4 regions of the Paenibacillus sp. BC26 genome follow, and region 4 is predicted to be linked to each of the others. Evidence: riboswitches for the same ligand, from Rfam matches in the RefSeq annotation. Region 4 holds a riboswitch; each other region holds the start of a gene.

Region 1 (7,893 bases), 190 kb from region 4:
TTTCTCAAGAAGGTTATGACACGACTGTCATTGATCATGGTGCGGAAGGCTTGCAGGTTGCTTTGCAGCGCGCATTTGATCTTATCATTCTAGATATTATGCTGCCGGGCATGAACGGTTTCGAGATCTTATCTCGCTTGCGTCAGAGTGGCAACCGCACGCCGGTTATCGTACTGACAGCCCGCAATGCGGAAGAAGAAGTAGTGCAAGGCCTGAAGCGAGGCGCCGATGACTATATGACCAAGCCATTTGGCGTGGCCGAGCTTCTTGCGCGCGTATCTGCGGTACTTCGCAGAACCGGCCAAGATGACGGCAAGCTGACGGAGTCCACGGACAAAGTCATTACGGCCGGCGATTTATCGATTTATCCGGAACGGTATGAGGTTATCCTTAATGGGGAAACCGTGCCGCTTCGTCCGAAGGAATTCGAAGTGCTGCTCTATCTAGTTCAACGCCCGGGCGTTGTCGTTACCCGCGATGATCTTATGAATGTCGTATGGGGCTTCGACTATTTCGGCGGACAGCGAACGGTAGATGTACATGTCAGCTCCTTGCGTAAGAAATTAGAGCTGGGTCAGCAATCGGTCGAAATTGAATCCATTCGCGGCGTAGGCTATAAACTGGTTATGCCGAAGAAGCTAGGTTCACCTAAATAAGGTGAACTTTTTTTTTGCCGCAAATTCCGAAGCAAATAATGGTAAAATCACTTTAGAAACTAATGGAGGTGTTTTTTCGAATGGTTGCTTACGGTTGGTGCAGAGGGATCGAGGACGCAGAGCTTCTTCACAAATACGGGTTTGATTACATCGAGTGTCCTCTGTCCGCCCTGCAGCTGGAGAATGAGGTTTTGCATCAAGAATTGCTGCGTGCTTACTTGGACAGCCCGCTGCCTGTCTACGCGTTTAACGTATTTTTCCCCGGCGACATCAAAGTGGTCGGTCCCGATGTAGATCCGGAGCGTATCCGGCGATATCTGTACCGTGCTGCAAGAGCGATGAATCAGATCGGTTCGAAAATTTCCGTGCTTGGAAGCGGCAGAGCGCGCGACATACCGGATGGATGGGAACGCAATCGGGCGGAGGACCAGCTGCTCCACTTACTTAGCTGGATTTCGGAGGAATTTAAGGGAAGCGGCGTAACGCTGGCTATTGAACCGCTGAACAAGAAAGAAACCAATCTGATTGGCTCTGTCGCCGAGGCTGTACATTTTGCGAAACAAATCAATCATCCTGCCATTCGGGTGCTGGCTGATTTCTATCACATGGATGAGGAAAGCGAAGCGCTGGACACATTGACTGTACATAAAGACTGGCTTGCGCATATCCACATCGCAGATACAGGCAGGTTGTCACCGGGAACCGGGCAATATCCATATGCGGAGTTTGCCGCGCAGCTGACTGCAGCAGGCTACAAAGGCGGAATTTCCGCGGAATGCAGCCTTCAACGACTGGACGAGGAATTACCGGCTAGTCTGACATTCATGAAACAAGCCTTTCAGCGGATAGGTTAATTCACCGCCGTTCACTGTAAGGCTAAGCTCGGTTCCACTCCAGCATTTTCTTCTGGAATTGCTTCGGTGAGCAATCATTATATTTCTTGAACATTTTGTAGAAATGGGCCATATTCGGCATGCCGATCCGGTCGCCGACCTCGGAGACGCTGAGATCCTTCGTGAGCAGAATACGCTCGGCCCATTTGATCTTGCGATAATTCACATACTCCGTGAAGGACATCCCGATCGCTTTCTTGAAGAATTTGACGAAGTAGTAATAGCTCATATTGGCGAGCTTCGATACTTCTTCTACTTGGATGCGGTCGGTCAGATGTTCCTCTACGTAGTCGATTACCCCTCGGAGACGAGCCCGGTCAAAGTCATCATGATCAGCAAGCACTTTCCTGGAATCTCCCCGAATGAGCAGAAGGAGCAGCTTCTTTATGTACATGCTGACCGCGAGCTCATACCCGCTTTGCTTCGTCGTGACTTCCTGCAGAACGCCGCGGATACATTCCGACGCTTCTGCTCGTGCCGATTCATTCTCTTGGAAAATATAATTCGCCCGGCTGAGCGGGTTCTTCGTCTCGGAGAAGAATCGCATATAAGGCATGGAGCTTTGGTCAATAAATTGCTCCAAATCAAATTGCAAGACGATATAGTTCAGCGGGCTGCTCATGCTGCGATCGCGATGAAGCTGCCTTGCGCCGATCAATGCGATGTCGCCCGTTTGTAGTTTTATGCACTCATCTTCTATATTTACGTCAAGCTCGCCGGTGATTACAAGCAGCAATTCGATTTCGCGATGATAATGCCAATTGATAAACAGATCGTTATTCCGCAGGGATTGAAACACTTTTATGGAGAGCAGCGGGTTCTCGTAAACGACCTTTTCATTGTAAAATTCCACGGTACCATCCCTTCGATAACAAAATCACATAAAACCATACCTATATAGCGCCTATATTTTTGTGGACATGTTCGTCTATACTGTAGTCAGTTGTGTCTCTCTATCTAGCTGACACGCATACTACAAATTATATCATTTCGAGGCTCATGGAGGTAGAAATTTAAAATGTCAAAAGTACGTGTAGGCATTATTGGCTGCGGCGGTATCGCCAACGGTAAACATCTCCCAAGTTTGGCCCAAGTCAAAGACGCTGAAATCGTTGCTTTCTGCGATATCATTGTTGAGAAGGCTGAACAAGCAAAAGCGAAATACGGCACTGAAGAGGCAAAAGTATATTCTGACTATAAACTACTGCTTCAAGACGCGTCGATCGACGTGATTCACGTTTGTACGCCTAACGATTCCCATGCGGTTATCTCCATCGACGCATTGGAAGCCGGCAAACACGTGCTTTGCGAGAAGCCAATGGCTAAAACAGCTGCTGACGCTCGCAAAATGCTTGAAGTTGCACAACGTACCGGCAAAAAACTCAGCATCGGTTACAACAACCGTTACCGTGCAGACAGCCGTTACCTGAAAGAAGCTTGCGATGCAGGCGAGCTTGGCGAAATTTACTTCGCTAAAGCACATGCGATCCGTCGTCGCGCTGTTCCGACATGGGGCGTATTCTTGGACGAAGAGAAACAAGGCGGCGGACCGCTTATCGATATCGGTACTCACGCTCTTGACCTTGTATTGTGGATGATGGACAACTACAAGCCGAAAGTCGTTCTTGGCCGCGCTTACCACAAGCTGTCCCAAAACGAGAACGCTGCGAATGCTTGGGGCCCATGGGATCCAAAACAATTCACAGTTGAAGATTCCGCTTTCGCTATGATCACAATGGAGAACGGTGCAACTGTTATCCTTGAATCCAGCTGGGCGCTTAACTCGCTTGAAGTCGATGAGGCTAAAGTATCCCTCAGCGGTACTAAAGCAGGCGCTGACATGAAAGACGGTCTTCGTTTCAATGGCGAGCACAACAGCCGCCTATATGTAAACAAAGTTGAACTGAACAGCGGCGGCGTTGCTTTCTATGAAGGCGCGAGCGAAACTGCAGAAGTTCTTGAAGCAAGCATGTGGATCGATGCCGTTAAAAACGACAAAGAAACTTTCGTTAAACCAGAGCAAGCGCTTGTGGTTTCCGAAATTCTTGAAGCGATCTACGAGTCTTCCCGTACGGGCAAGGCTGTATACTTCGAGTAAAACATTCATTGAAGCCGGGGATGGCCTTGTCATCTTCGGCTTTTTTGCAATAATTAACGATGTTAGCTATATTTTCGAATTCGACAAAATATGTCAAAGTTCAACGTTATTCGCTCTGTACAGTTTTGGGAAAAAATCTATAATGAGAGTTAAACTAATCTTCAGGAAAATTTTACAACTTAATACCTATGATAAAGGCAAACCATAGGAAACTATGGGACGCAAAGCCGTGGCCTAAGGGATCACTCACCGTGATGCTAAGGTAGACAAGGTTGCCGAGTAGATGGAATCCATCCTATTCGGGTGGTTTTTTTATTGCCATTTTACACTCTGCTGCTAAGTCAATGAACCGGAGGAAGGTTAGCATGGCATCCGTCGCACTCGTCGCCATTTCATTTGTACTCGTATTCAGTTCTTCTCTAATCCTCTTTCATCTGTACAGGCGTATGAATGCAGCAAGGTATACGACAATCTTTTGGCTTATGAGCGGTGCTTTTGTATTTAGTATCGGGATTTGGTCCATGCATTTTGTGGCATTGCTCGCGTATCCGTTCCCGGTCAAGGTGATGTATCATTTCGGTTATGTATTTCTCTCCATGGGTGTTTTAGTCGTCTTGTCCGCGATAGCGCTTCTCTTGTTCGAACGTGCTGCGCAGCGACATCGGACAAGCCTGCTCGTTCTCGGTATTTTGGTACAGACCGGCGGCATCGTAGCCATGCACTACATTGGGATGAAAGCCATCAAAGCCCATGCGACACTCCACTATCAGTCATCCACAGGTTTTGTTTCCATTATCGTGCTGGCACTTGTGTTGGGATTCGTATTCACAAGGCAGCATCGATTCCATAAACTAAGCCGTTTTCGGCAGTTCATCCACGCACTATCGCTATCCGCAGCCGTTGAATTTCTTCATTATAGCAACATGCCCATGATGCATGGCATTACATCGCAATATGCAAGTGAATCTGTGGCTTTATCGCAAAATCAATTCTTTCTGGCCATTAGCATAAGTTTGATCGTTTCCGTAATCTGCATGTATTCAATCGTCATTCTGATGATTGACAGCCGCCTGAAGCAAAGCGAAGAACGCCTTAAGCGGATGAATGAGGCCTATTCGCATATTCTGGATTCCGTGGCCGAGGGGATCTACCGACTGGACGAGCGGGGCAAGGTAATCTTCTGGAATCAAGCCGCTGCGAACTTAACGGGCTTCGAGGCGAATGAGGTACTCGGGCGTAAGGTTGGACTGCGAGCGATGAAGCCGGAGGATGAGGAATGGGATCCCGTCGAGAAGGTGAATCGCTCCGGCAACGCTGACTATGTAGCGGATGATTTGTTTCGCCGCAAGAATGGTTCGACGTTCCCGGTGGAATATCATATTACGCCAATGCGGGTCAAAGGCGAGCAAGCCGGAGTCGTCATCAACTTTACCGATTTAACGCAGCGCAAGGAGCAAGAGGCGTTCATTGTAGAGTCGGAGAAGCTGTCGATGGCGGGCCAGCTGGCAGCAGGCATCGCGCACGAGATTCGAAATCCGCTTACGGCGATTAAAGGATTTATGAAGCTGTTTCAGAACGGGATGAGCAAAATGGAGTATGTCGCCATTATTACGTCCGAGGTTGTTCGGATGGAAGGCATCATTAACGAGCTGCTCCTGCTTGCGAAGCCGCAAATCAGCCGATTTCAAGCGACCAATCTATGCGAGCTGCTAGCCGGAGTCTATACGCTGCTGGAATCACAGGCTAATCTAAACAATGTAGATATCAAGCTGCAATATTCGGAGCCGGAGCTGCTTATTTATTGCGATGAAAGCCAGATCAAACAGGTATTTATCAATCTCATTAAGAACGCAATCGAAGCAACGGAAGGCGGCGGCGAAGTTCGAATTGTGGCAGAACAGGTCGGCAACCACATGATGACCTCGATTGCAGACAGTGGCTGCGGCATTCCTCAGGAGATGCTGGATCAGGTGGGCAGACCTTTTTTTACGACGAAGGAGCAGGGTACGGGCCTTGGGCTGATGATCAGCAACAAAATCATTTCCAGCCATGGCGGGACAATTTCTATTGCCAGCAAAATGGGAGAGGGCACGACGTTCCAAGTAACGCTCCCCGGGGGGTATCGAAATGGTGCATAATCATATCGAAGGCAGCTATAACTGGTTCTTGGTCTGTTTGTCGTTTATTATTGCGCTGTTCGCTTCGTATACGGCATTGAATTTAGCCAGACGCGTTCTGTTGTCGGAAGGCTGGAAGAAACGAGGATGGCTGTTCGGCGGAGCAGTCGTCATGGGTGTCGGGATATGGTCGATGCATTTTATCGCGATGCTCGCTGTCCACCTTCCTACCGGCGTGACCTATGATTTTGTAACCGTGCTGGTGTCGATTGGCGTTTCCATAGTTGGTGCCTTTATCGGTTTCGGCATTGCCAGCCACTCCGGTCGCGGTACGCTGAGGCTGATTGTCGGCGGGACCATTATGGGACTTGCTATCACCGGCATGCATTACATAGGGATGTATGCCTTGACGGGACTTACGGTTACTTATAATCCCTATATATTCTCACTTTCCATTCTGATCGCTGTGTTGGCATCGATTGTTGCATTGCTATTCTCCTTCCGCAGAAATAATCACTATTGGCTGAGCGGTTTCATTATGGGCATCGCAGTCACAGGGATGCACTATACGGGCATGTCAGCGGCAACTATGTCGATGCCGGTCCATATGCTTAGCCGCGTGACCGATGCGCAGGCGATGGATTTTATCGAAATGGCGGTCTACGTAGCATTTGGCACAATCGTCATAATGGCTGTCAGCTTGATCGGCTCGATGAATGTCGACAAGAAGCTGTCAGAGCAGCTGTCGCTTAAGGGCTCCATCCTGGAGTCGGCAATTGATTGCTTGATTATGTTCGACCATAAAGGAACCATATTTGAGTTTAATCCGGCAGCGGAGACTCTCTTCGGGTACTCGCGCAGCGAGGCTATCGGCAGATCCATTGAGGAGTTACTGATGCCTGAGCAGCCTCGAGATATGTCGTCGATGAACGGGATGCTGTGCAGCGGCGACAAAAAAGTGCTTGGTACGAGAGTCGAGACGATGCTGCCGCGAGGGAATCAATGTTCGTTTCCGGCGGAAATTATCGTCACTCGTATTCGCAGCGAGAAATTCCCCGTCTTCACGATGTATCTGCGCGATTTAACGGAGCGGCGGCTGGTAGAAGAAGCGCTGCGAGAGAGCGAGGAGCGCTATCGCAAGCTGATCGATTTCTCGCCGGAGCCGATTCTGGTTCATTATCAAGGCGTAATATCTTTCGTGAATGAATCGGCGCTGCGTATCTTCGGTGCCGAGCAGGATGGTTTGATCGGGAGAGGGTTCCTGGAGCTGGTTCATTCTGAATGCTTTGCATCCGCTGCGCAGTGGCTGGAGCACATTCAAACCGGGACGTCTAAAGGCGATCCCATCGAGCTGAAGATGCATAAGCTCAACGGTACGACGATCGACATTGAAGCGAAGTCGATCCTGGTTCATTTTGCCGGACAAGCCTTGATTCAAACGATAGCTTGGGATATTACGGACAAGAAACGCTACGAGAATACGATCAGGCAGCTGGCTTATTATGATATGCTGACGGGGCTGCCGAACCGGAACTGGTTTAACCTCTCTTATCCTGAATTGCTGCAAGTCGTGAGCGCGGGAGGGCAGCAGGCGGCGCTGATGTTTCTCGATCTGGATCGTTTCAAGCTGATTAATGATACGATGGGGCATTTGATGGGAGATCGGCTGCTGCAGCATTTTGCGGCCGTGCTTAGCGAGACGATTGGCGACAATCGTATGGTTGCGCGTTTAAGCGGGGATGAGTTTGTGGCGATCATTCAGGATTGCGACCGCTCGCAGCTGGAGCTCATGGCGGAAACGCTGATTCGACGAGTAGCCGAGCCCATCCAAGTGGAAGGCCAGGATATTTTCATTACAACGAGTGTCGGTATTGCCCTATATCCGGAGGATGGCGAGACGCTGGAGATGCTGCTGCAAAATGCGGATACGGCGATGTACGCGGCGAAGGAGAAAGGAAAGAATCAATTCCAATTCTTCGAATGGTCGATGAACCATCGTCAGGCGCGTCGTATGAACATCGAGCAGGCATTGCCGGCCGCCATCGAAGAGCAGGCTTTCCATCTTGTCTATCAACCGATGTTTAATGCGGAGCAGGGTCAATTGATCGGTGTAGAGACGTTGGCCCGCT
Region 2 (7,893 bases), on a different contig from region 4:
AACAATGAGATCGCCATTGGAAGAGGGCGTTCTCCGGTATCCGTAACTATTAGCATGGGAATGCTTGTGGTGGAAGAGCAGTCTGATCTTCAGATTGAAGATGTCAAAGGATACATAAGAGATTTGTTCTCGAAGGTGGATTCCGCATTGTACAGAGCCAAAGACAACGGTCGCAATCGGGTCGTTAATTTATAAGGGGGGACTGCGAATGGCGCGTAACGGACGTCTTACAGCTTGTGCGGCATCATGTGGAGCTACACTGGCTACAGCGAGTTTATGCCTGCTTGCAAGTAAGACACCTACGCCGCTCGCTGTTCTAATCGGTACCGCCGCTTTCGCAGCGGCAGCCTTGCCTATCGGCTTTCTCTTAGGACTCAAATATGACCGTATGAAGGAAGCTTCTATACTGGACAGTTTAACCGGACTGTATAATCGGAGATTCATCGAGACGAATTTCAAGAAGCTGGCGGCTAAGGCGAATCGTAAACGGAAGAAAATGACGGTCATGATGCTGGATGTCAATGATTTCAAAGAGGTAAACGACCGTTTGGGCCACAGCCAAGGCGACCAAGCTCTGGCGCTGATCGCAGGAGCACTTAAGGCATGCGCAACCTTCGGCGAAATTATCGGCCGCTGGGGCGGCGATGAATTCATCATTATTTGTCCCTATGCAGATGACAAAGGAATCGACCGAATCGTAAAGCTAATTCACGAACAGCTCTTTAGCATTTCATTGCGGACCGGATTACGGCTGTCAATTTCGGTCGGTCATGCTTCATTTCCGGAGCATGGCATGGAGATTGGCCAGCTGCTGCAAGCTGCTGACAAACGGATGTACGCAGAGAAATATGTCCGTAAGGCGCAGTTGACCGAACCGGCAGCGTTGCAAGCTTAATCCGTGAGCAAGCGGTAAAGGCGGGATTAAACACCGATGAGAAAAGTTCACATCAACTCCGTTAAGCCGGGAGAAAAGTTAGCTCGCCCTATTTTGCAGGAGAATGGGAACATATTGCTAGGCGCCGGTGTGGAGTTAAATCAACGATTTATCGACAGATTGGCTGGTTTAGGCATCGACATGCTTTTCATTGATGATCCCCTGACAGAGGGCTTAGAGCCGACAACGGCTATTCAAGACAGCACGCACAAAGCGGCATCGGATACGATTTACAAGACGATGAATTCGCTAATGGACCAACAGGTGACCAAAGGGCGAACGATCGCCCCCGAGCTTGGCCGCACTTTCCGTAAAGTATTCGGCGATATTATGCAGGATCTCATTCGGCGTGAAGATGTTATGGTCAGCTTGACCAACATTCACGTGGCGGACAGCTACTTGTTCCACCATTCCTTGAATGTCACGATACTGGCAGGCATCATGGGGTTGGCCAGAGGATATAACCGTACGCAGCTCGAAGAGCTTGGCATGGGCGCGATGTTATTCGATATCGGCATGACGCGGCTGCCCAAAGAGATTTTGACCAAGACGTCCGCATTAACGCCAAGCGAGCGGATGCTCATGGAGAAGCATACCGAGGATGGCTTCAACATTATTAGAGCGCAGCATGATATTAGTTTACTCTCGGCTCACTGCGCGCTTCAGCATCACGAGCGCTACGACGGCACAGGCTATCCGCGCAAGCTTAAGCGGGAGGCCATTCATGAATACGCTCAAATCGTCGCCATCGCAGATGTATACGATGCGCTTACCTCTCCAAGGCCGCATCGGAAACGATATACCCCATCGGAAGCGATCGAGTTTTTGTTTGCTGCAGGAAATACCTATTTTGATTTAGAATTGATCAAAATTTTTTGTAAGCATATTTCGATTTATCCGGTCTCCACAACGGTACTGCTCAGTTCAGGGCAAGTTGCTGTCGTAGCTATGAACGATCCGCTCGCGGTTCATCGTCCAACGGTTCGGATTATCCGTGAGTCTGATGGAACTGCACCTGCTTCAGCCTATCAGATCGACCTCAAAGACCAACATAAGTTAATGATCGTGAAAGAACTGTAGGTAGGTTAGCATACTGCTGACAACTGCATATCATCGATACTGGCAAACTTATCGAAAGATAAGGACGCAAAGTTAAAGGGTCTAATGTCCGCTAATAATGAAGTAGCGAACGAATGACAGCCTGACTGCCGAAATGAACACCCGAGTCTGTCTCGGGGTACTGAAGCGGCTCCGTTCTTGTATGAGGAAGCGCTTTTTCTGTTTTTATGCAAAGTATTGCGGTTGCCGGAGTGTTCTTCATATGTAAAGGGGGAATGGATGTGACAGGCATGAATGAAAGAATTGGTTTCAATAATAAACCTACCTTTGCTATGAAGGCATTGCTGCACAGCCGTACTATGGTTGAGAAAGAAGGGTATGTTGCTACAGGCGTACTTGCCCATGCAGAAGGCGAAATGATGGAAATCGAGCTTACGGAGTTCAAGAACTTCGAGCTCGGAGATCCGGTTAGCTTAACCGTGTATTCACCTGTCGGTATTCACCGTCTGCAATCGACGATTATTGCAAAGGCGGAAGGTTCCATCGCGGTTATTTTTCCGATCCGTTCATTGGCGGGACTGGATGAGAAGCGGGAATCGCCGCGTATCGATATCGAGGCAAGAGGTACGATTTCGCGAACATACTCGCAAGAGATAGAAAACTCCAAAGGGGAGAAATTGACGATAGAAGCTACAGACAGCTTCGATATAGAGCTAAGAAATATAAGCGACACCGGCATAGGTTTTTCCTTAATGAGCCCTCCAACGCTCGCGAATGGGGATATCCTCACGACGAGCCTATCACTGGGCTTTAAGTTGGAGTGCGAAATTGAAATAATCCGCAAGGACGATGGAAGTGAGTGGAAGTTTTACGGAGCTCGCTTTCAAGGGTTAGACGAGCAGCAGCAGAGGGCGCTTCGGGCGTACTTGCTGCGTGTGCAGATTGAAGCCTATTTCAAGCTTAAGAAGGAGAAGGCATCGGCTAAGAAGAGCAGATAAACGTGATTTCGGCGTTGCTGGCATAAGAAGACGTTTGAACGGATGATGGTGATCCGGCAGCGTCTTCTTTTTTTATAAGTCAGCTCGTCAATTATGGTACAATTGGAAAAATAACGAAAAGAATGCGGCGGGGTTTGAGCAAAAGGGGAAGTGGTTATGCGAAGTGGGCTGACGGGACTAGCTGCGCTGGCCGTGGCGATCGTGCTGGCTGGTTCGGCTTATCATTACGGAATGTTCTTTGATACAATCTTTTATCGGTGGGAATCCATCCTTATCGTCGTCTGCGTGTTCATAGTAGGAGCAGATATAGCGGCTCACTCTCGGAAAGCGGATACGCGGCTTAGGAAGGGCGTTCCGGCGGCGTTTTATGGACTGCTTGCGATTGCACTGCTATATGCAGTGGCGCTGATCCATCGTCCTGCTTCCGTGTTAGGCAGCTTCGATGAGGCCTTGCGATGGACGGCATATACGGCTTTTGCCGTCACCTTGTACAGCTGGTTCTGTTCAAGCTCCGATACGACTGTGCGGCGACACCGCCTAAAGTGGCTTTCTGCGGCCATTCAGGGCTCAGGCGCTTTCGTTATCACGGGAGCGATCGCGGGATGGATGGGGTGGGTTGCTTTTCCCGAAATCATCATGACTACCGGCGATGCAAGACTGTCCGCTGTTGGAGCGCGTTTGTCGGGGTTCATGCAATATCCGAATTTCTTAGGTGCCGTAGCCGGTGCCTATCTCTTATTCTATTTGCTCTTGCTAATCAGGGAAAAGGCTTCGGTATCGTCGTTTATCGGGGCTGCAGCCGGGGTGCTGCCTGCTGTCTTGGTACTGCTGCTAACCGAATCCAGAGGAGCTTGGCTCGTGACCGCCCTGGCATGGGTTGGCGGCCTTCTGCTGCTGCGCAGTAAGGAACGCGTCACTTGGCTTATCTTTAGCGGCTGGGCATTGATAAGCGGCGGGGCTGCATATCGAGCTGTCGTTCATGCAGGATTACGCAGTGGGGATGCCGGTGATGGTACTAGCAAGTTTGTACAGGATGGGGCAACTTCGCAGGAGACCGTATTGCTGATTCTGATAGGTGTGGCTGCACTTGCCGGATTTACTGCTTTGAGATGGATGCAGGCACGAGGACGAGAACAGCTGCTCAGCCGAATAGCATGGGGCTGCTGGCTTGCAGGATTATTTGGCATGGTCATGCTCCTTCCATCGGTTATTCAAGGACGTTTAAGCGGCGGGTTTCAGACGGCCGGCGCGCGCGGGTTATTTTATAAGGATGCATGGCTGCTCATGAAGGAAGCGCTGTTCTTCGGCCGTGGCGGCGACACATGGCGGATGTTGTTTACCCAAGTGCAAACCGCGCCTTACGTTGGGAATGAAGTACATAGCGGTTACATTGAAATTGCGCTTGATCTGGGTCTTGTCGGGCTGTTGGTTGCTGCCGTGGTCTTCTTTGTCTTGCTGCGCGGCGTATGGCGGTCGAATCCGATCGGGCTTCTGCCGATTAGCGTGCTGCTGCTGCATGCGGCGGTGGACTTCGATATGTCCTTCGGGTATTATTGGCTCTTGCTGCTCAGCTGGGTGGTCTACTATTCGGGCGAACCTACGGGGTCGATCAAGCACGCCATTCTAGCAGCTCTGCCGCTGCGACAGCTGCGCACTGCGCTGCTTGTCGCAGCCGCAGCAAGTCTCACCGCCGCCGCTGTGTTCAGCGTGCGGTTCGACCGCGCCGTGCAGTACCGCGAGGCGGCTGTGTCAGCCGCTCGCAGTGCTGCTGCGCAAACAGCCGCGCTTCGCGCGGCGCTCGAGTTGAATCCGTATTGGACGCGGATTCGACTCGAGCTTGCCGCACTGGCACCGCCGCCGGAACGGGCGGTGCTGCTGGCGGCCGGACTGCGCTATGAGCCGCAGTCCGTGCCGCTCTTGTGGGCGCTCGGCGAGGCTGCGGCCGAGCAGAGCGATGTGCACGGCGCGGCGGCGTATTGGCGCCTCGCCTTGCACTATGATCGTTACGACCGCGACAAGCAGACGGACGCGGTCGTCACGATGGCGCAGCTCGCCGATGGCATGCGAGCTGCTTCGCGCCTCGCGGATGCAAGGCTGGCCGCGCAGACGGCCGTCACCTTCTTCGAAGCGTATGAGGCTCAGAAGAACAACCCCGGCGTGAACGGCCGCAAGTTTGCCGTCACGGCAGAGTCCCAGGCAGCGGCGGATCAAAGCCGCCTGCTGCTCAAGCAGCTCGGACCGGCGGCGGGCTAAGCATTCTTTAATAGGCACGCTTTTTCACTTTTTGCATATTGCGCATTTCTCATGCTTCACATTCGTATGCTTCACATTTTTCACGTTTCACATTTTTCACGTTTCACATTTCTCAAGTTTCACATTTCCCATGCTTCACATTTCTCAAGCTTCACATTTCACAACTTACCTATTGCACAATTCCACCTATAGAAAGGATAATTTCACCTATGAATACAGCCGAATTTCAGCAGTATGTAAAAGAATGGAGCGCGCTCAAAGGGTTCGACCAGAGCTCCATCGAGCAGAGGATGTTGTACTTAATGACAGAAGTCGGCGAGCTGGCCAAAGAGGTGCTGTCCGTCTCGTTTCATCCGGATGCGGAACGTAAAGAAAACCTAGGGCACGAGATGTATGATGTGGTGTGGAATATCTTCGATTTGGCAAACATGCTTAATATCGATCTGGAGCAAGCCTTCAAGGATAAGATGGAGATTAATAGCACGCGGACATGGGTTTAGTATATAAAACAGGCTCATCGCCCGTGAGGATTGTCCACTCTTCCTCGTCAGGCTCGGCATAAGCTGTAAGCAACCCCCGAAAGGAGTGATGCTTATGGCATTATCACGCGTCAGACCGAAATATTATTTGCCAAGCTCCGGTAAAGTCATCCGGACAACCGTACCCAAAACATTAAATGAAACCACAACCACAGGTCCGACTTTCAGTCGTCTAACGGTTGTTTGGGTAGCTCAAAACGGCGTGCCGTTCCTGACAACCGGCTTCTTTGCTCGCTTGTTCCGGAACAACCAGGTCGTCGCCACAGCTTCGTTCGACTCTTTTGGCGTCGTTCGCTTTAACAACATCGGCACATTGACGAATGTGACTTACACGATCCGCACCTTTAATTCAAACGGTGTGCTGTTTCGTACGCGTACCATCCCTTCCGGTGTCCAAACCTATGCAATCATTGGATAAGTCAGATGTCAGCCCACCCCTACGCAAAACTCTCATTAACGACAACAGCAGCACGGCTCCTCAGAGAGAGCTGTGCTGCTGTTTATGTTTCAGGACGTGCTGCTGCGGCGCGATAAACAGGGGTGGGAGAGGCGTTCATCATCCTCCGAAGGCATCGCGGAATGCCGTACACAGCTTAGGCTGCTCCACTTCCCATAACGCGGCGATATCGGCGCTGACGTTCTCGTCGAACCAGTCGGACAGCAGCTTCCGGTTGCTGGCATGCTCATGAATCCACTGCAGATTGAGATAAACCTTTTGTACATAGAGCTTCTCGGCGAGCTCCATTTTGTCCTTGGGAATGTACACGCCAAGCCGTTTCACGGTGCGGTAAAGCTCATTCTCGCAAGCGCGTCTGATTTTGCGTGCGGAAGGGTACTCCGAGGTGTGCTTCTGGGTGGAAGGTTTCATCGTAACCGACTCCTCTCTACCCCCTATATATGCACAAATGCACATACTGGTCACAGTCCGCAAAAGTCCGTTTCGTCCCGCGACTAGCGCCTCTCATCGCTCCTCAGCACCTTTCAGCCATGCACACTCCACAGCCTACTGCACCACAATATACCCTATCATCGGCCCGCCGCTCGTCAGCGACGTGTGGGTCAAACATACAATCGGATAGGTTCCGCGTTGGTCGGCGGTGAAGCGCACCACCGTCGTTTTGCCCTTATTCACTTCTCCTTTAATGCCAAGCTCCTGGATGACAAAAGGATGCGATTTCCCGTTAATGCCCGTAATGCGCAGCTCGACATGCTCGCCTTTATTCACGACGAGGGTGCCGGGATCGAAGCGGTATACCTCCAGCTCCTTACCGTCATCGGTTTTGGTTTTGAATTCTCCGGTTACAAGCTGATAGACGCGCGACTCCTGCTGCAAGGCGTTTGCCGTTCTGACATGGTTCCACCTTAAACTTGCGGCCGCAAGGATGATGATGAGAACCAATAGGGTGAATAACCAGAGCTGTTTTCTGCTGACGACAAAAATATTCGACATGTAAGCTCACCCAGCTTTCCTACAAAAGTTACAGCTAGTCTATGCGTGGGCTTGGCCATGAATGCCTGCGGTGGAGGCGAGGTAGGGAAGTATGCTAGAATATCGTAAGAGAGGCTTCGTTTCCGGCTGGAAATCGATAAGTCTCAATATAGGAAATGATAGGAGTTGACGGAGTGGCCTGGTTTCATGAAATCGTTGATTCATTGCTGCAATGGATAGAGGGCTTAGGGTATTTTGGGATTGTCATCGGCCTCATGATCGAAGTTATTCCGAGTGAAATTGTTCTGGGCTATGCCGGTTACTTGGTGCATGAAGGCAAGATTTCTTTCCTAGGCGCAGTCATATTCGGTACTGTTGGTGCAGTGGCGCAGCAATGGATCCTCTATGCTATCGGACGCTATGCAGGCAGACCATTCTTTGAGAAGTACGGCAAATTTATCAAAATCAAACCGAAGCATCTCGATATCGCCGAACGTTGGTTTCTACGTTACGGGTCAGGCATTGTATTTACGGCACGTTTTGTTCCGGTCATGCGTCAGGTTATTTCCATTCCTGCCGGGATGGCGCGGATGTCCTTCATGCGATTTACCGTGCTTACTGCGCTGGCCTCCATTCCATGGTCGATTCTGTTCGTTTACTTGGGCCGCTCGCTAGGCGCGA
Region 3 (7,893 bases), 130 kb from region 4:
AGCGCGATGAGCGCTGGTACCGCGGACTTCGGAGTTCCAGCAGAAATTAAAGGTAAAGCGGCTATTTCTTGATCGAGTGCAGCATCCCATACCCGTTTCGGAGACAGGGCTTGCATGGTCTGACGCGATTCCAATTGTTCGATGATTAGCGCTAATGATTTCTTCAAGCCGCATCCACTCCTTCAACAGTTCGTAACGCCAATCACTTCCATGAGTGGACTCTATTGTAATGGATGCCCTTCGAAAATTCAATGAGAATATGCCTATTTATCCATATGGCCCGCGCGGATGAAAGCCAAGCAGCCGAGTAAGCCGTGGATTATCCTTCGCAGCCTCGATAACATGCTGCGGCATCGTATAATGAATGAACGGATAGAAGCGCTGCGATACCCAGCGGCGTCCGTAGGTCACCTGCTGCACCATCCGAACATGACTGCTTTCATTGCGTGCGCCGCGATGCCAGGTCTGGCCATTGAACAGCAGCATGTCGCCTTTCTTGGCGACGATGGAAACCGGACCTTGACCGTTATAGAACGGCGTTTCTTTCGGGGAGGCTGGATGCCTTCCGCTCCGGTGACTGCCCGGAATAAGCTGCGTCGGCCCCATATCTTCCGTCACATCCGTCAAATAATACATCGCCGTAAACATAAAGCATGGCATCTGAATTCGCGGATCCAGCTCGGCCTCCTCCGGCATCGGAAAGAACAGATCCTCATCCACATGCCAGAAATCAATACCGGTGCCCGGCGTCGTGTACAGCCCGTTATTGGAGAACATATGGCAGTTTTTTCCGAGCACCGCCTCAGCAAATGACACTGTCCGCTCTTCGTCGATCAACTGCAGAAACAGATTGTTTCGCTCAAACATTTTCGTACGCAAATTGGCACCGTAGCCGTCTGGCTCCGTCGTCTTAAATTCATGCTCAAACGCTTTGCGATAAGTATCCACACGTTCTTCGTCCAGCATGTTTCTGATTACGGTGAACCCCTTGCGGTAAAACTCCTCCAGATGGCCTTGCAAATCAAATGCCGCTTGCTTGTTCGAAGCTGTGTCCATCCCTATCCCTCCCCACTATCTTGTACATATTTTCCAATTAAGACGGTTCTGCTATAGTAAACTTATTACACAAACAACTGCGAACGATTGGGTAATTTAACGCGAAGGTTGGACTTTCTGACAGCTTGGAGGGGCAGCGTATGGATCATTATGTGAACCAGCAGTTTATGGATAACCCTTCATTTCCGTTTCGGGCATTTCGTGCTCCGGTCACGACCGATTATGAGCTGCATACGCATGATTTTGTCGAAATCATCTATGTGACGGAAGGCCAAGGCATTCATTTATTTCAAGATCAGCAATTCCTCATTCGCGAAGGGGATATCTTCATCATCCATCGCCATGTCCCTCATGGCTACAAACGCCTGCCGGGCACGCCGCTTACCGTAAACAATATTATTTTCGATCCGTATTACTTCGAGCAGGAGCTCTCCCATATGGCCGGTGTGACGGCCTTCATCGATTTCTACTACGTCGAACCCTTTCTTAGAGAGAAAACGCGTAATCCGTCCGTGATGAATATCGGTAAGCTTGACCGCATGGAGGCACTGGCGATCCTCGATCGGCTTGTATATGAAGATACGAATCGCCAAGCCAATTATGAACTAATGGTTAGAGCGCATATCATGCAGTTATTCATCTATCTTAGCCGCTGCTATGAACGATCGTTAAAGAAGCCGATGACTGCGGCAAGTGACGAGAATGCGCTCATTCGCAATGTTTGCGACTTTACGAGGCAGCATTACGCGAAGCCGTTAAGCTTGCAGCAGCTCAGCACTTTATGTAACCTCAGCCAGACGGCATTCACCACCAAATTCAAGCAGCATATCGGCATGACCTTCATCGAGTTCCGCAACCATATTCGGTTGCAGGAGGCGAAGAAGCTGCTGGAGACGACGTCCGGCAAAATCATGTCCATCGCGCTTGAAGTCGGTTTCGAGGATTTAAGCTTCTTCAATCGGATGTTCAAACGGCAATTCGGCGTAACGCCGAGTGAATACCGAACCGGGTATTGGCGAGAATCTTCCTAGAAACAAAATAAGCTCCCGGGCCTCATAGGCCAGGGAGCTTATCTATTATAGAAGTGCTTATTTGCTGTGCAGTACTTCAGGCGTAGTCAGTTTGTCGTAGAAATCAACCGACTTGTCCTTGTCATCGGAATTGCGAAGTGCCATTGCGGAACGAGGGTGCTCGTCCAACATACCTGTAATCATATAAGGAATAATATAGCCCCACTCTTCTTTTTCACGCAGCGTAATCATGTGCTTCTCGATCATATCCAGCACCGGACGCACATTGTACTTCGTGTTCTTCAGATGTGCGACAAGCAGTTCCGTCGGGCAGTTGCCTGCCGCGCGGCCCATACCGTATACGGAAGCATCCAGGAACTCGACGCCTTTCTCCACGGAAATGAGCGTATTGGCGAAAGCCAGCTGCATGTTGTTGTGCGTGTGTACGCCCAAACGTTTGCTTGGCAGGTACTTCTGGAATTTGCTGACCAAGTAGTTGAAATCATTCGGATCCAAGCTGCCGTAGGAATCAACCACATATACGACGTCAACCACGCTTGCTTCGATCAATTCGAATGCTTCAAGCAGTTGGTTCTCCATTACGTTGGAGAGCGCCATAATGTTCAGCGTTGTTTCGTAGCCGCGGGAATTGAATACGTTAACCAGCTCCAGCGCCTTCGGCACGTCTTGAATGTAGCAGGCAACACGGATCAAATCGAGCATGCTCTCTTCGCGCGGAAGAATATCGTTCTCGTCTACCCGTCCGATATCGACAAGCGCAGAAAGCTTCGTATTCAGCTTCTGCGGGATGACTTTACGAAGGAAGTCGTCGTCCAGGAAGCGCCATGGACCAGCATCTTCAGCGCCTTTAAGCAGCTTCGGCGAGTTCTTGTACCCGATTTCCATATACTCGACGCCGGCTTCATTCAGCGAGTTGTACAGATGCTGAACGAACTCAACGCTGAAATCCCAGTTATTGACGAGTCCGCCGTCGCGGATCGTGCAGTCGACGATTTTACAATGACTTTTTTTCGAAGCATTCATAGCATTGTGTCTCCTTTTTAGCCAGATCTTGTCTTTTCTACTCATAATACTTGATATTGGCTATGAACGCAAAGTCATTTTTGTCAGAATTGCACTACTCTTCGGATTATATGGCGCGGAAGGATTTCCTTGTGCTGACCATCGTTTGATCTAATTTATCGCTCAGTTTCTCCAGCATTGTCGCCAGCTCCGACGATCTGGAAATCAGCTGATGCTGCTCATTCGAGCTGCCTGTGACCGTCTTTACGCTGCCCGTCAATTCAACGGACATGCGGGAGATTTCCTCGATGTTGATGCTGAACTGCTGCGTACTGGCAGACATTTGCTGAGACGCGCCGGAGATGTAATGAATTTGTTCCGCAACGGTTTTAATAGACCGCATAATGCGTTCGAACGCCGCTCCCGCATCACATACGGCTTGATTTCCTGATGCTACCTCAACAATTACTTGATCCATGGATTGGATGGAAGCCCGGTTATTAGCCTGGATGTCTTGAACAAGCTCAGCGATTCTCTGGGCGGAGGCGGTGGTTTGCTCAGACAGCTTGCGGACTTCATTGGATACGACGGTAAAACCTCTGCCATGCTCGCCTGCCCGTGCCGCTTCGATCGCCGCATTCAGAGCCAGCAGACTGGTCTGGGAAGCTATGTCTGTAATTAAACTCGTAATATCATCTATTTCTTGTGAACGCTGACCAAGCAGCTTTACTTTGGCAGCCGATTCTTGAACGGCATTGCTCATCGATGTCATCTGCCGGACAGCCTTCTGAATGGCTTCATTCCCGTTGTCGGCCTCTGTCGCAACCTCGTTCGAGAAATTAGACACGGTGGCAGACGTTTCAGCGATGGTATGGATATCTCGGAGCATCTCTCCGATCACCTTCTTGCCGGTCTGTGCGCCATTCTCCTGTAAATGTGCCGCGGCATCGACCTTATGCATCGTTTGTACGATATCCCCTGCCAAGAGATTAAGCGTGGCCGCGTTGCAGCTGAGCTCCTTGGAGTTCATGAGCACCTGGTCCGACGTTTCCGTCACATTTTCGATAATTTGTTTGACCGCTGCTTGAATTTTCTGCTGTTGGGCCGATTCCAGTGCGTGGATGAAGGCTCTGCGCGTCATAATTTGATAGGTAACGGCGCCGATAAACAAAACAACAAATACGATGTGAATGGAGACCATGGCCAGCGAATAATCACGGGTTCCGTAGACAAGCTCTGGGAAGATTAAGAAGCCGAGTACATGCTGCAGAGCGAAGATGACGGTGCTGATGAGAAGCATTGCGATGAGGTCGTAGTACAAAATAATGGCCAGTACCATAAAGATGGAGAAGTGGTATTCCACCGTCCCGTTACCGCCGGCAATGATGGATATGCTGCTGAAGGTAAGCGAAAGCGTCATAAGAAGCGGAACGCTCTGCTGTTCCTTCTGTAACCGCATGCAAAATCCGGCAAGCAGTAAGCAAGTAAACGGCAATGCGAAGAACGTTTGATTAAGTAAGGAGAGAAGCGTTGAACCATTCTGATCCGGATGATGATCATGCTGCATGGAAAAACCGAGCCAATCGAATGCGTGTACCAGAAGCGATAAAAGTACAATAATTGTAGAAATGAATAACATGACACGGTTTTTCTCTCTAAGCATACAACGAGCCTACCTCCCAATATTTGTATAAATATAAAAAGAGTCCACCCATGTTAAGGATGGACTCCTTTTCACCCGGTAACCTGTCCACCATGGCATCGGTATCGATGCTTTAGGCCTAGGCTTTGCGTCCCAACATTTCCATTGGTTTGCCTTTATCATATGAGAAGTAGTTGTAAAACTATGGTTTTGTAAATATTAACAGGGTTAATTATAGGAGAGTAAAGCCCTATTTGTACATAGCGTAATTTGTAATCTTTTGTCGAATTTGTCAGATCATCTCTTCTGCTTTCACCACTTCATCGAATTTGGCAGCTGTAATCAGTCCGCTGCGAATGGCAGCCTCACGCAGCGTCAGGCCTTCCTTATGAGCGGACTTCGCAATAGCTGCCGCATTCTCATAGCCGATATGAGGATTGAGCGCCGTAACGAGCATCAGGGACTCGTTCAGATGCCGGGCGATTGCTTCCCGATTCGGCTCAATGCCAACCGCGCAATGCTCATCGAAGGAGCGGATGGCATCGCTTAGAATGCGGGTCGACTGCAGGAAGTTGTGAATGATGACAGGCTTAAACACGTTCAGCTCGAAGTTGCCCTGGCTGGCCGCGAAGCCGATTGCCGCGTCATTGCCCATGATCTGACAGACCACCATCGTCAGCGCTTCGCACTGCGTCGGGTTCACCTTCCCAGGCATGATGGAGCTGCCCGGCTCGTTCTCCGGTATTCGAATCTCGCCAATCCCGCAGCGAGGGCCGCTTGCGAGCCAGCGCACGTCGTTCGCGATCTTCATCAAGTCCGCGGCGAGCGCTTTGATTGCGCCATGCACGAAGACGATTTCGTCGTGGCTTGTCAGCGCGTGAAATTTGTTCGGCGCGCTAATGAAGTTCTTGCCGGTTAGGCGGCTGATCTCCGCCGACACTTTCTCGCTGAAGCCCGGCGGGGCATTGAGGCCCGTGCCCACGGCCGTGCCGCCGATGGCAAGTTCGCGCAGCTCCTCGCGGCTTGCTCTAATATTACGCTCGCCTTTCTCCAGCATCCGAACCCAGCCGCTGATTTCCTGGCCGAGCGTAAGCGGAGTGGCATCCTGCAGATGGGTGCGGCCGATTTTGATTACATCCATGAAGCTTGCGCTCTTCTGCTCGAGCGTGGATTTCAGCTGCGCAATGGCCGGCAGGACGAGATCCTCCACAGCAATCAGCGCGGCGATATGCATCGCCGTTGGAAAGGTATCATTAGAGCTCTGCGAGCGGTTCACGTCATCGTTGGGATGAACGGCTGCTTCTTGGCCTTTCTCCTTGAGCAGCTGTGCCGAACGCCGTGCAATCACTTCATTGACGTTCATGTTGGACTGCGTGCCGCTCCCGGTCTGCCAGACGGCAAGCGGAAACTCATCCTGCCACTTTCCTTCAATTACTTCATCCGCTGCAACCGCTATCGCTTCGGCTTTCAGGGCATCCATCTTCCCCAAGCTTCCGTTCACGGTCGCTGCTGCTTTCTTCAAATAGGCAAAAGCGGTAATTAACTCACGCGGCATCTTCTCCGTACCGATTTTGAAATTGTGCAGACTGCGCTCGGTCTGCGCTCCCCACAGCCGGTGCGCCTCAACCTGTATCTCACCCATGGAATCCTTCTCAATGCGAAAATCGCTCATCACGACTACCTCCTCATACGAATGGTTTCTGTTCGGTTTACTTTCTATATACCCAAAATGGCACTTGTTCTATTTCTATGAAAGAGGCGATGCATCTACGAGCATGCATCGCCTCTTTCCCATGATTACCTATTTGCCGGCTTGTAATACGGATTCTCCGGCTAAAACTGACTCCGCAGCTCCGGCGGCAGCTCCCTGCTCTTGCGCGTGTTCGAATCCATCGTCACACAAGTAACGGTAGCATCCCCGCACAGCTCGCCCTTCTCGTTCACGATCTCTTGCTTGAGCACATAGCTGCTCCGTCCAGCCCGCTCCGGCGTCGTCGCAACCGTCAGCCGATCCCCTTGCCTGCATTCCTTGCGATAGTTGATATTGATATTAACCGTTACCGTCTGAACGCCCATTGCCAATAACACATCATAGTGCAAGCCTGCCTGCTCATACCATTCTTCACGTCCCCATTCGAGGTATTCCAAGTACTTGGCATTGTTCACATGCCCGTTTACATCAATTTCCGTCGAACGGACGATAAGCTCCAGATTCGCTTGCATCGATCCTCACACGCCTCCTTTGCCGCGGCCTGTTTTTACAGCTTCGGCCCTAGTTGCCTTCATGTTAGCTGGCGATAGTATGGATGTCAAAGGTTGAGCGCGGAGTGCCGCCGCAACCCACGCTTAATAGCTCCCATTCTGCCACCCGCGAAATCTCCGCTCCCCCTGCCGAACCATAGTTGCCTCGCGTATTGGTGCTTGAGAGATACGAAAGCAAACTCTCACCACCGTTATCACTCCGAATTGCTGCCGATTTGCTGCTGAGAGTACCCATATTGAACTCTCAGCTATCAAACCAACCATTTCCTCCACTCGCTAGATGCTGAGAGTTCCAAAAACGAACTCTCACCGCCGATATCACGCCGATTTACGCCGATTTGCTGCTGAGAGTAGCGATATTGAACTCTCAGCTATCAAACCAACCATTTCCTCCACTCGTTAGATGCTGAGAGTTCCAAAAACGTACTCTCACCGCCGATATCACGCCGATTTGCTGCTGAGAGTTCCGGTATCGATCTCCCAACTTTCTAACTAACCACTATCTCCGCTCGATAGACGCTGAGAGTTCCGAAATTGAACTCTCACCGCCAATATCACGCCGATTTGCTGCTGAGAGTTCCGATGTCGATCTCCCAACTTTCTAACTAACCACTATCTCCGCTCGATAGACGCTGAGCGTTCCGAAATAGAACTCTCACCGCCAATATCACGCCGATTTGCTGCTGAGTGTTCCGATGTCGATCTCCCAACTTTCTAACTAACCACTATCTCCGCTCGATAGACGCTGAGAGTTCCAAAAACGTACTCTCACCGCAGATATCACGCCGATTTGCTGCTGAGAGTTCCGGTATCGATCTCTCAGCTGTCAAATCAACTGCTAGACGTGCGAGCGCGGCTTGACATACATATGAGACTCCGAAAACTCATGGCTGGGATTCT
Region 4 (7,893 bases):
CCGGCAAGCAGCTGCTCGTCATCGGCAATGCAGCTCCGGCGCTGGCGCATATGCTCTCGGAACGGGGATTCATCGTGTCGGGGCTCATCAGCCCGGTACGGGGAGTGCGCGATGTGGAACGCGTCATCTTGGAGAGTCGGCATGTGGTATTTGATTTGGCGCTCGTATCCGCGGGAATTGCAGCCGTGATGATCTGCACTCGGATCGCGCACGAGCGGGGCAAGACAGCGCTTGATTTTGGCCATATGGCAGATGCCCTTGTGAAGGGTCAAATCGCGCTTACGCATTAAAGACAGGAGAGGGCAGAGCGAATGAGAAGGCAAGCGCATGCGCATCGCAAGCGGAAGAAATCGACGGCTACGAGTACCTCTGCGGCTCGCAAGACGAAGAAATCCAGCCGGTTTCCAATCGGAATGGAAGCCGGCTATCAGGAAGGCGTCCGCACGGGGTACTTTGGCTTCGGTACTTATTTTGAAGGCACCAGCATCATCATTCCAAGCTACAACAAAGTGGATTTCTTGAAGAAATGCATAACCAGCATCGAGCATCACACGGGCAGCGCCTATGAAATCATCATCGTGGACAATGCGTCGACGGACGGCACGGCTGCTTATCTGCGCGGGCTCGGCAACCGGGTGCGGTATCGGCTGCTGGAGACCAATCGCGGGTTCGCCGGCGCGACAAATATCGGCATGATGATGGCAAAAGGCTCATATTTGATGATGCTCAACAACGATACGATCGTGACGGAGCGTTGGCTCGACAATATGATGGCTTGCTTAAACAGTGATCCCGCAATCGGCATGGTTGGGCCCGTGACGAACTACATCAGCGGTGATCAGCGTATTGAAGTTCCCTACAGAAGCGTGAAGGGGATTGCTCCATTCGCAAGACTATATAATATTCCAAACCCGGCTAAATGGCAGCGAACCGACCGATTAACGGGCTTCTGTCTGCTGTTTCGACGCGAGCTGTGGGATCGAACCGGCTATCTGGACGAGGGCTACCGAATCGGCAACTATGAGGATGACGATTACAATATCCGCGTTCGTTTGCAAGGGTATGCGCTCGCTATCGCGCGCGATTCGTTCATCCATCATTTCGGCAGCGTAAGCATGAAGGCGCTTGGAGAGAAGTTCGTTGAGGTCAACGACCATAATCTGCAGGTATATGTGGAGAAATGGGGCAACCCTCATGACCTTGTCCATCAAGTTCAGGCTGTGCATGCTTCGGTGAATTTGGCGCAAGGGGAGTCGGCTTTATTTCCTCAATACGTCGTCGTTCGCGGTGTGACGGGCGCGCTCTTCTGGGTGGAAGGCGGGATGCGCCGTCCAATAGTAGGCCAAGTTTCACTGCCTGTTGTTCGGCTCTCGCAAGTGGATTTGCGCCGCTGGCCGATTGGGGAGAGCATTGCGGCCGAAGCGGTGGAAGCAGGCTGGCTCGGTAGAAGCCTCGATGGCGCGCCGACGTTGCAAGGGGTTACGGCTGCAGGCGTGGACGGCAGCTTCTATGTGGTCGAGAACGGCGTTCGGCGGCGCGTGGCCAGCGCGAAAGCAGCAGAGGCGTGGTGCTTGCAGTTGAAGCCTGCAGGACTGGTGACGGAGGAGCAGCTCGGCATGCTCCCGGAGGGCTTGCCGATTATCGCGCCCGTTCAGGTTGCCGATCAGTTGTAGCGCCTTGGCTGTCTTGGCTGTGCCAAGCGGAGAGGGCGCCGCATATGTTAACAAAGAGACCGATTCCTGATATTGCGATAGGTAAAGGAGGGACTGCGCCTTGCAGCATATCGTAACGGAAATGATTGAGCATATGTCACATTCCCATGAGCAGCTGGCGCGCGTCTTGGAGGCGAAGCGTCATGTCGCAGTCCGGATGGCACAGATTGTGCACGCATTGCCGGATACGCACCCAAGCTTCGGCGGGGTCAGCGAGCTGATGGATAATTCCCAAGTGATGACCAGGAGTGTAGTGGCTTATTTGAACAGCATTGCAGAGCTGCAGGAGTCGCTTGCCCTGACGATTTCGGTCGTGATGAAAGAGATGGACGTCGAGGACGAAGAATAGGCGGAGGAAAGGAAGCGTGCTGGTTATGAGTCGTGAAACCGCATATATCCGAATGCTGGATGCCTCCGCTAAGCTGCAATGGAATGTGGCGATGATTCTGGAGGCAAAGGCCGTCGAAGCGGAGAAGGTTCGCGCTTGGCTGTGCAATCATATCACGCCGGACGCATTTACAGAGCATCAAGACCAATGGAAATCCTCGATGATGGTCCACGATCAGCTTGTGGAAGTGATTGACGGACTCGCGAAGCTCAATCATGGGATGACCAATGTACTGAAAGCGGCGCTGCGCCAGGTGGATGATATGGGAATGGGGGCGGGACCGATGAACGGCATCGAGAATATGCTGGGCGGACCGTTCGATATGGGAGATAAACAGCGATGAATTGGAGCTTGAAGGAGCGGGAGGTACGGATTGAGCTGCTCGCGTCTCTCTCCCGCAGCCAACAAGCCGTCGCTCGCATTCTGAACAGCGTCGCCGCAGAAGCCGAGCGGGCGCCGGGGCTGGCGGAAGCCATACAGCGCAACATGAAGCGGCTCGAGGCGATGCAGTTGACGCTTACGACGATGGTAAGCGCCATGGAGAGCAGTCAAAGCCAAAGACGAAGCAGAGCCAACCGCTCTGCTATGCCATGGCTGAGTGCAGTCGTACAGGTTGGTTCGCATCCAATACGGGAAGGTAAAGGAGGAACCGGAAAGTGATTGTAGCGGGAATAAGCGGGAAGAAAAGCAGTAAATTGCCAATCGCACCACGGGTCACGCCGAACAAGACTTCAAGCCATGCAGCAGGCAGCTTGAAGAAGGTCGCCTCTACAACGAAGCGTAAACGGACAAAGTCTGGGACCGGCAAGTCTTCCGTGCGCAAGCAGAAGCGTGGAAGGAAGCGGGGATTAAGCAGTCCGGGTTATAATCGAGCCTTCGATAATGCTTATAATCAAGGCTATAATCTCGGCTTTGCCAAAGGTTTCGAGGATGGCCATCAGCTTGCCTATGAACAGCAAACCTAATGGCGATCAGCAGCTTGGAGGGAGTTCGGGCCATCATAGGATCGGGCTTGTACTCCCCTACGAATTGCTAAGCGCATGGGCCGGAGCAAGCAGCAGGGCTACTTCGGATGCCGCAACGGGATAGCCGATGAGATAGCCTTGTGCCCCGTCGCAGCGCTGTTCCTTCAAGAGGGCCAGCTGAGTCTCGTTCTCGACCCCTTCGGCGAGCACTTGAAGCTTGAGACTATGAGCCATGCCGATAATCGCCGTGACGATCGCCAAATCATCTTGATTGTGATCGATGTTGCGAATGAAGCATTTGTCCATCTTAAGGGTATCTACCGGGAAAAGGCGCAGATAGCTAAGCGACGAGTATCCGGTCCCGAAATCATCAATGGAAATGGAAACACCGAGCGCCTTCATTTCGTGCAGCTTGTCTATAAGCGGGGCTTCGAAATTCGATGAAGCAACGCTTTCTGTAATTTCCAGATCAATGAGGCGCGGCTCGATCCCGGTGGACAGCAGGATCGTCTTCAGCATCTCAATCAGGTTGTCCTGCTTGAATTGGCGCACCGATAAGTTGACGGACACCGGCAAGGGGGACAAGCCCGCTTGCTTCCAAGAATTGATTTGATCGCACACCTGCCGCACTACCCACTCGCCTATCGGAACGATAAGCCCGGTTTCTTCGGCAAGCGGTATGAATTCCGCCGGAGAAACGGCACCGAACTTCGGATGCGTCCAACGCAGGAGAGCCTCGAAGCCGCTCAAGCGGTCGGCTGACAAATCCTTCTTGCCCTGATAGACCAAATGAAGTTCGTCTTGCTGGAGTGCTTTGCGCAAGTCCTGCTCCAGCATCATTTTCCGCAAATTAACCTCGTTCATCTCCGTGCTGTAGAAGGCGTAGTTGTTTCTCCCCTGCCTCTTAGCCGCATACATAGCCGCATCCGCGTGAATCAGCAGCGTATCGGCATCCTGACCGTCTTTGGGATACATTGCAATCCCGATGCTCGTCGTAACGCTAATCTCTTGCCCTTTGAGGATGAAAGGCTCCGAGAGCCGTTCCAGCAGGGGCTCAATCAGCGCCCCTAACGTTTCTGCGCTGCTATTCGGAAGCAGGATGACAAACTCGTCACCGGCAAGTCTGGCCGCAAAGGATGAAGGCTCCAGCGATGCCTGAAGCCGCTTCGCGAAGTTCTTAAGCAGACGGTCCCCATGGGGGTGCCCGAACGTATCGTTGATGGATTTGAATCGGTCCATATCAAGAAACAAGACCGCGAAGCTGCATGGATGATTAGCGGCATTCCGAAGCTCTGCTTCTATCTTCATAATGAATTGATAGCGATTCGGCAGATCGGTCAATTGATCGTGATAAGCCATATAATTAATGGTTTCACGGGCGTTCTTCGTTTCCGAAATATTACGGAAGTTCGAGAGGATGGCCGGGCGATTATTGAACAAAGTCGATATCGAATTGGTTTCCACCTCGATCACTTCTCCATTGACCTTGTAAATACGAAGCTCCGTATAATCCAAGATGGTTTTGCCTGCAATAAGGTCAGCCGCTTTCGCGCGGATCAGGTCGTGATACTCCGGCAGAGCCAAGTCAAATACATCAACGCCGATTAATTCATCCAGATGCTTCGCGCCGAGCATCGCCAGCCCCGACCGATTCATATGAACAATCTTATTATCGATTTGAACGATATTGGCTTCGGGAGACAGCTCGAAAATTTGCCGGTACCGGTTCTCATTATCCAGCGCTTTCTTCTCGCTTCGCTGTGCATGCGCGATGATTCGGCGTCCGATGATGCATACGCTGACACAAGTGATGCAGCACATGGTGAACAGGGTGAACTGTACGACTCGGGAGATCAGGTCCATTTTGAGCATATAGGGGTTAAACAATTGATGGACGATGAGTAGCACAATGCCATATCCGCTTGCCAACAGCGTTACATAGCGGTCCAGATAGATGAGGGAGAGAAGCGCGAAGAGGAAGACCACGGTACCGGAATTCGGCGTGGGTATAAAGCACATGACGATGGAGCAGAGCAGGAATGAATAGGCGGAAATAATTAATTTCCCTTTCAGCGTCTTGTAGGTCTGCCGGTAAACGAAATAGAGCACAAAACCAAGCGGAATGACGGAAGAGACGAATCGTATGAAAACTTGAAAGGTTATCAGCTCAAGCGAGAGAACGGTTACATAGATAGGGAGCGAGGACAGGATAAGAAACATTAACGTGTAGGTCAGTAGCTTCGAACTAAACTGCTCGTATGAGGTGGCCAAGCCGATCACATCCTTTCTGTGTCCATATTGGTATACAAAAAAAAAAACCGGCCCTTCAGAGCAAGATGGCGGCAATAGACCGATACGCATCTTCCCGCTTGGAGGCACCAAGGTCAGCAGATTAACTTCGGCAGTCTGGCTGTCGTATCCCATTCCTTGTTAGGAGAAAAGACTTAGACCCAATGACTTTGCGCCCCCTGCTTTCGAAGGGTTTGCCTATGAGAAACGATTCAATTTTGACGAAATATGTAGGAATATAGTTCTAATCTTATTTTCCATAATATCTCAGTCGCGTGAATGGGTCTATGGAACCTATTTAAAAGGATAGAGTTGGTATTTATGAGCCTGTGCGGTGAGCGGTGTTATTAAATAAAGGACTAAAGACTTATATAATTAGGACTATAATCACAATGGAATTCAAGAGCAGGCTATGGATTGACACAGATGATACACATGTCATATAGTCAAGCTAATCTAGCAGAGATGAAGGTGAATTGGTTGTCTACCTACCCGTATCACCGTATTAAGGAAGATATTCGAAAGCGCATACATATAGGCGAGTGGCAGGGATCTTCGCGATTGCCGTCCAGCCGCAATTTGGCGGAGTCCTATCAATCCAGCGTTAATACGATCGAGAAGGCAATTAAGGAGCTCTGCGGGGAAGGACTTCTAACACGGGACAACCGCCGAGGTACTTATCTCGCAGATGGCGGGCTGAGTTCCGTGTCTCAATCGATGAGCGGGAGCGGGCTAATCGCCGCATCTGTTATCGGCATCGACAACCCGTTATGGGGAGCCGCCCTGCGCGGGATCGAGGATGCGCTGCAGCCGAAGGGCTATCAGCTGATGAGCAGCAGCGATAACCGCAGCTTTGATAAGCTGGAGTCGTTCGTTGCGAGCGCGATTGAAAGGCAAGTGGAGGGGATTATTCTCAGTCCGATCCACGGGGGACAGGACGAGCTGCGCAGTCGGCAGCTCTACGAGCGGTTATCGGCAAGCGGGATCCCGGTTATTTTCTTAGATCGGCGGGTTTGGGACAGCGATATCCCCTTTGTGACGAGCGATAACGCTGCGGGCGCTTATTCGCTCACGAAGTTGCTGCTTGCCAAGGGGCATCGGCGGATTGCGTTCGTACGCAATTCGGATCTCAGCACGTTCTATGAACGGCTGCTTGGCATGAGACAAGCTTTCATCGAAGCAGGTGTTCCTTTCGAAGCGGATTACGACTTGAGCATCCCAACTCGGTTCGAGAATTTCGAGAGTGAAATCGAAGCGTTTGTTTCTCGGCTTGCGTATGCGCTGGGGACGATGCGGTATACGGCTGTTTTTGCGGCGAATGATCAGATTGCCGAAGCTGCGCTTGCTGCACTTGAGCGGCTTGGCAGGCGCGTCCCGGACGACATGTCCCTGGTTACTTATGATGCGCAGGGGTTGAACGGGAAACTTCGACTGGATATCACAGGTGCGAACCAGCCTTTCTATGAGATGGGACGCAGCGCTGCCCTTCAATTATTGCATGCGGCAGAAGGCAAGCAGCCGATCGCGGTTGCCGGACATATTTGCAAAGCGGACATTCATTACGGCAGCTCGGTTAGGGAAGCAAAGATTGAATAACAAGGGTGGTACTTGCTTATGAGCCTCATTCGTCTGTTTCAAGAAAAGAAATATTTGCTGCGCATCTTCTTATGGATTGCAGGCATTATTTTGCTAATCGTCGTTTCATTCTCAGCCCTGGTCTATGTGAATGTAGAGAAGAAGGTGTTCAAGAGCGAATACGAGAACAGCCAGAAGGTACTCTCGCAGATGAAATACAACATCGATTATCTCGATACGATGATTCGCAATATTACCCTTTCCACCTATGGCAGCAATGACGTGAAGGCGCTTATGTATTTGAACGATGAGGAAACGTACGAGCATTTGAATGTCATCAATAAACTAAACGCGACCATTGTGGCGAACAATCCGTTCATTCAGTCCATCTACATCTATAACAATCATAAGAAGCTCTATTACTCGACATATGGCGATTTGTATCATAAGGACGCAGAGCTCGATAAGGTGCTGCAAAGCTATACGACCATTCCGGTGCTCCGTGCAATTGTGCGCCGCAGTGCGGAATCCGATGACCTAGGCGCAGGAGGAACTGCTGCGAATACGGTATTAAGCTATGTGATGTATGAGACGACGGATCGCGATAACCGAATGGATGGCGCCATCATTCTGAACATTAAGCTGGATTGGCTCGTCGATAACATTCGTGCCATTAACCGGATTGAGGCCGGCGCGCGAAGCGAGCTCTACATCTTGGACAGCGGCAATGGGCTGATCGAGACCGATCCGGGTAATCCGGTGCAAGGCTCGACCTTCGCGAATACGATCAGGCAAGCTTATGTGGACCAAGCGAGCGGCACAGAAGCCCAGTCTGCGCAGCCGTCGGGTTTCTTCGATCAGAGCATTGGCGGCGAGAAATATATCATCTCCTATATTCGTCTGGAGAAGACCGGCTGGACACTGCTGGATGCGAAACCGTACAAAGAAGCATACGCGAACTTGA

The links. Region 4 has a riboswitch for cyclic di-GMP ahead of BM412_RS31750 (putative bifunctional diguanylate cyclase/phosphodiesterase). Riboswitches for the same ligand answer to the same signal wherever they lie in the genome.
Region 1: it holds a riboswitch for cyclic di-GMP, as region 4 does, so the genes downstream of both, BM412_RS02700 (ATP-binding protein) here and BM412_RS31750 (putative bifunctional diguanylate cyclase/phosphodiesterase) in region 4, are expected to answer to the same signal.
Region 2: it holds a riboswitch for cyclic di-GMP, as region 4 does, so the genes downstream of both, BM412_RS17985 (PilZ domain-containing protein) here and BM412_RS31750 (putative bifunctional diguanylate cyclase/phosphodiesterase) in region 4, are expected to answer to the same signal.
Region 3: it holds a riboswitch for cyclic di-GMP, as region 4 does, so the genes downstream of both, BM412_RS01445 (methyl-accepting chemotaxis protein) here and BM412_RS31750 (putative bifunctional diguanylate cyclase/phosphodiesterase) in region 4, are expected to answer to the same signal.

Annotation. Positions count from the first base shown of each region.
Region 1 is NZ_FPAD01000001.1:638,455-646,347, forward strand. It holds gene BM412_RS02680 (response regulator transcription factor) at 1-656, shown strand, start outside; gene BM412_RS02685 (sugar phosphate isomerase/epimerase family protein) at 719-1,510, shown strand; gene BM412_RS02690 (AraC family transcriptional regulator) at 1,533-2,402, opposite strand; gene BM412_RS02695 (Gfo/Idh/MocA family protein) at 2,568-3,647, shown strand; cyclic di-GMP riboswitch class I at 3,834-3,927, shown strand; gene BM412_RS02700 (ATP-binding protein) at 4,013-5,785, shown strand; gene BM412_RS02705 (EAL domain-containing protein) at 5,775-7,893, shown strand, end outside.
Region 2 is NZ_FPAD01000002.1:341,091-348,983, reverse strand. It holds gene BM412_RS18000 (histidine kinase N-terminal 7TM domain-containing diguanylate cyclase) at 1-195, shown strand, start outside; gene BM412_RS17995 (GGDEF domain-containing protein) at 209-895, shown strand; gene BM412_RS17990 (HD-GYP domain-containing protein) at 932-2,014, shown strand; cyclic di-GMP riboswitch class I at 2,046-2,147, shown strand; gene BM412_RS17985 (PilZ domain-containing protein) at 2,326-2,991, shown strand; gene BM412_RS17980 (O-antigen ligase family protein) at 3,148-5,244, shown strand; gene BM412_RS17975 (MazG nucleotide pyrophosphohydrolase domain-containing protein) at 5,454-5,744, shown strand; gene BM412_RS17970 (hypothetical protein) at 5,839-6,201, shown strand; gene BM412_RS17965 (dehydrogenase) at 6,340-6,651, opposite strand; gene BM412_RS17960 (cupredoxin domain-containing protein) at 6,787-7,233, opposite strand; gene BM412_RS17955 (undecaprenyl phosphate transporter UptA) at 7,389-7,893, shown strand, end outside.
Region 3 is NZ_FPAD01000001.1:318,343-326,235, reverse strand. It holds gene BM412_RS01465 (hypothetical protein) at 1-167, opposite strand, end outside; gene BM412_RS01460 (phytanoyl-CoA dioxygenase family protein) at 268-1,056, opposite strand; gene BM412_RS01455 (AraC family transcriptional regulator) at 1,197-2,087, shown strand; gene BM412_RS01450 (aldolase catalytic domain-containing protein) at 2,145-3,110, opposite strand; gene BM412_RS01445 (methyl-accepting chemotaxis protein) at 3,217-4,752, opposite strand; cyclic di-GMP riboswitch class I at 4,827-4,916, opposite strand; gene fumC (class II fumarate hydratase) at 5,024-6,403, opposite strand; gene BM412_RS01435 (acyl-CoA thioesterase) at 6,565-6,954, opposite strand.
Region 4 is NZ_FPAD01000001.1:443,532-451,424, forward strand. It holds gene BM412_RS01915 (GT-D fold domain-containing protein) at 1-290, shown strand, start outside; gene BM412_RS01920 (glycosyltransferase family 2 protein) at 312-1,673, shown strand; gene BM412_RS01925 (nucleoside-diphosphate sugar epimerase) at 1,774-2,061, shown strand; gene BM412_RS01930 (alpha-helical endospore appendage domain-containing protein) at 2,087-2,443, shown strand; gene BM412_RS01935 (hypothetical protein) at 2,440-2,760, shown strand; gene BM412_RS01940 (hypothetical protein) at 2,757-3,065, shown strand; gene BM412_RS31750 (putative bifunctional diguanylate cyclase/phosphodiesterase) at 3,123-5,489, opposite strand; cyclic di-GMP riboswitch class I at 5,463-5,563, opposite strand; gene BM412_RS01955 (GntR family transcriptional regulator) at 5,790-6,950, shown strand; gene BM412_RS01960 (AraC family transcriptional regulator) at 6,969-7,893, shown strand, end outside.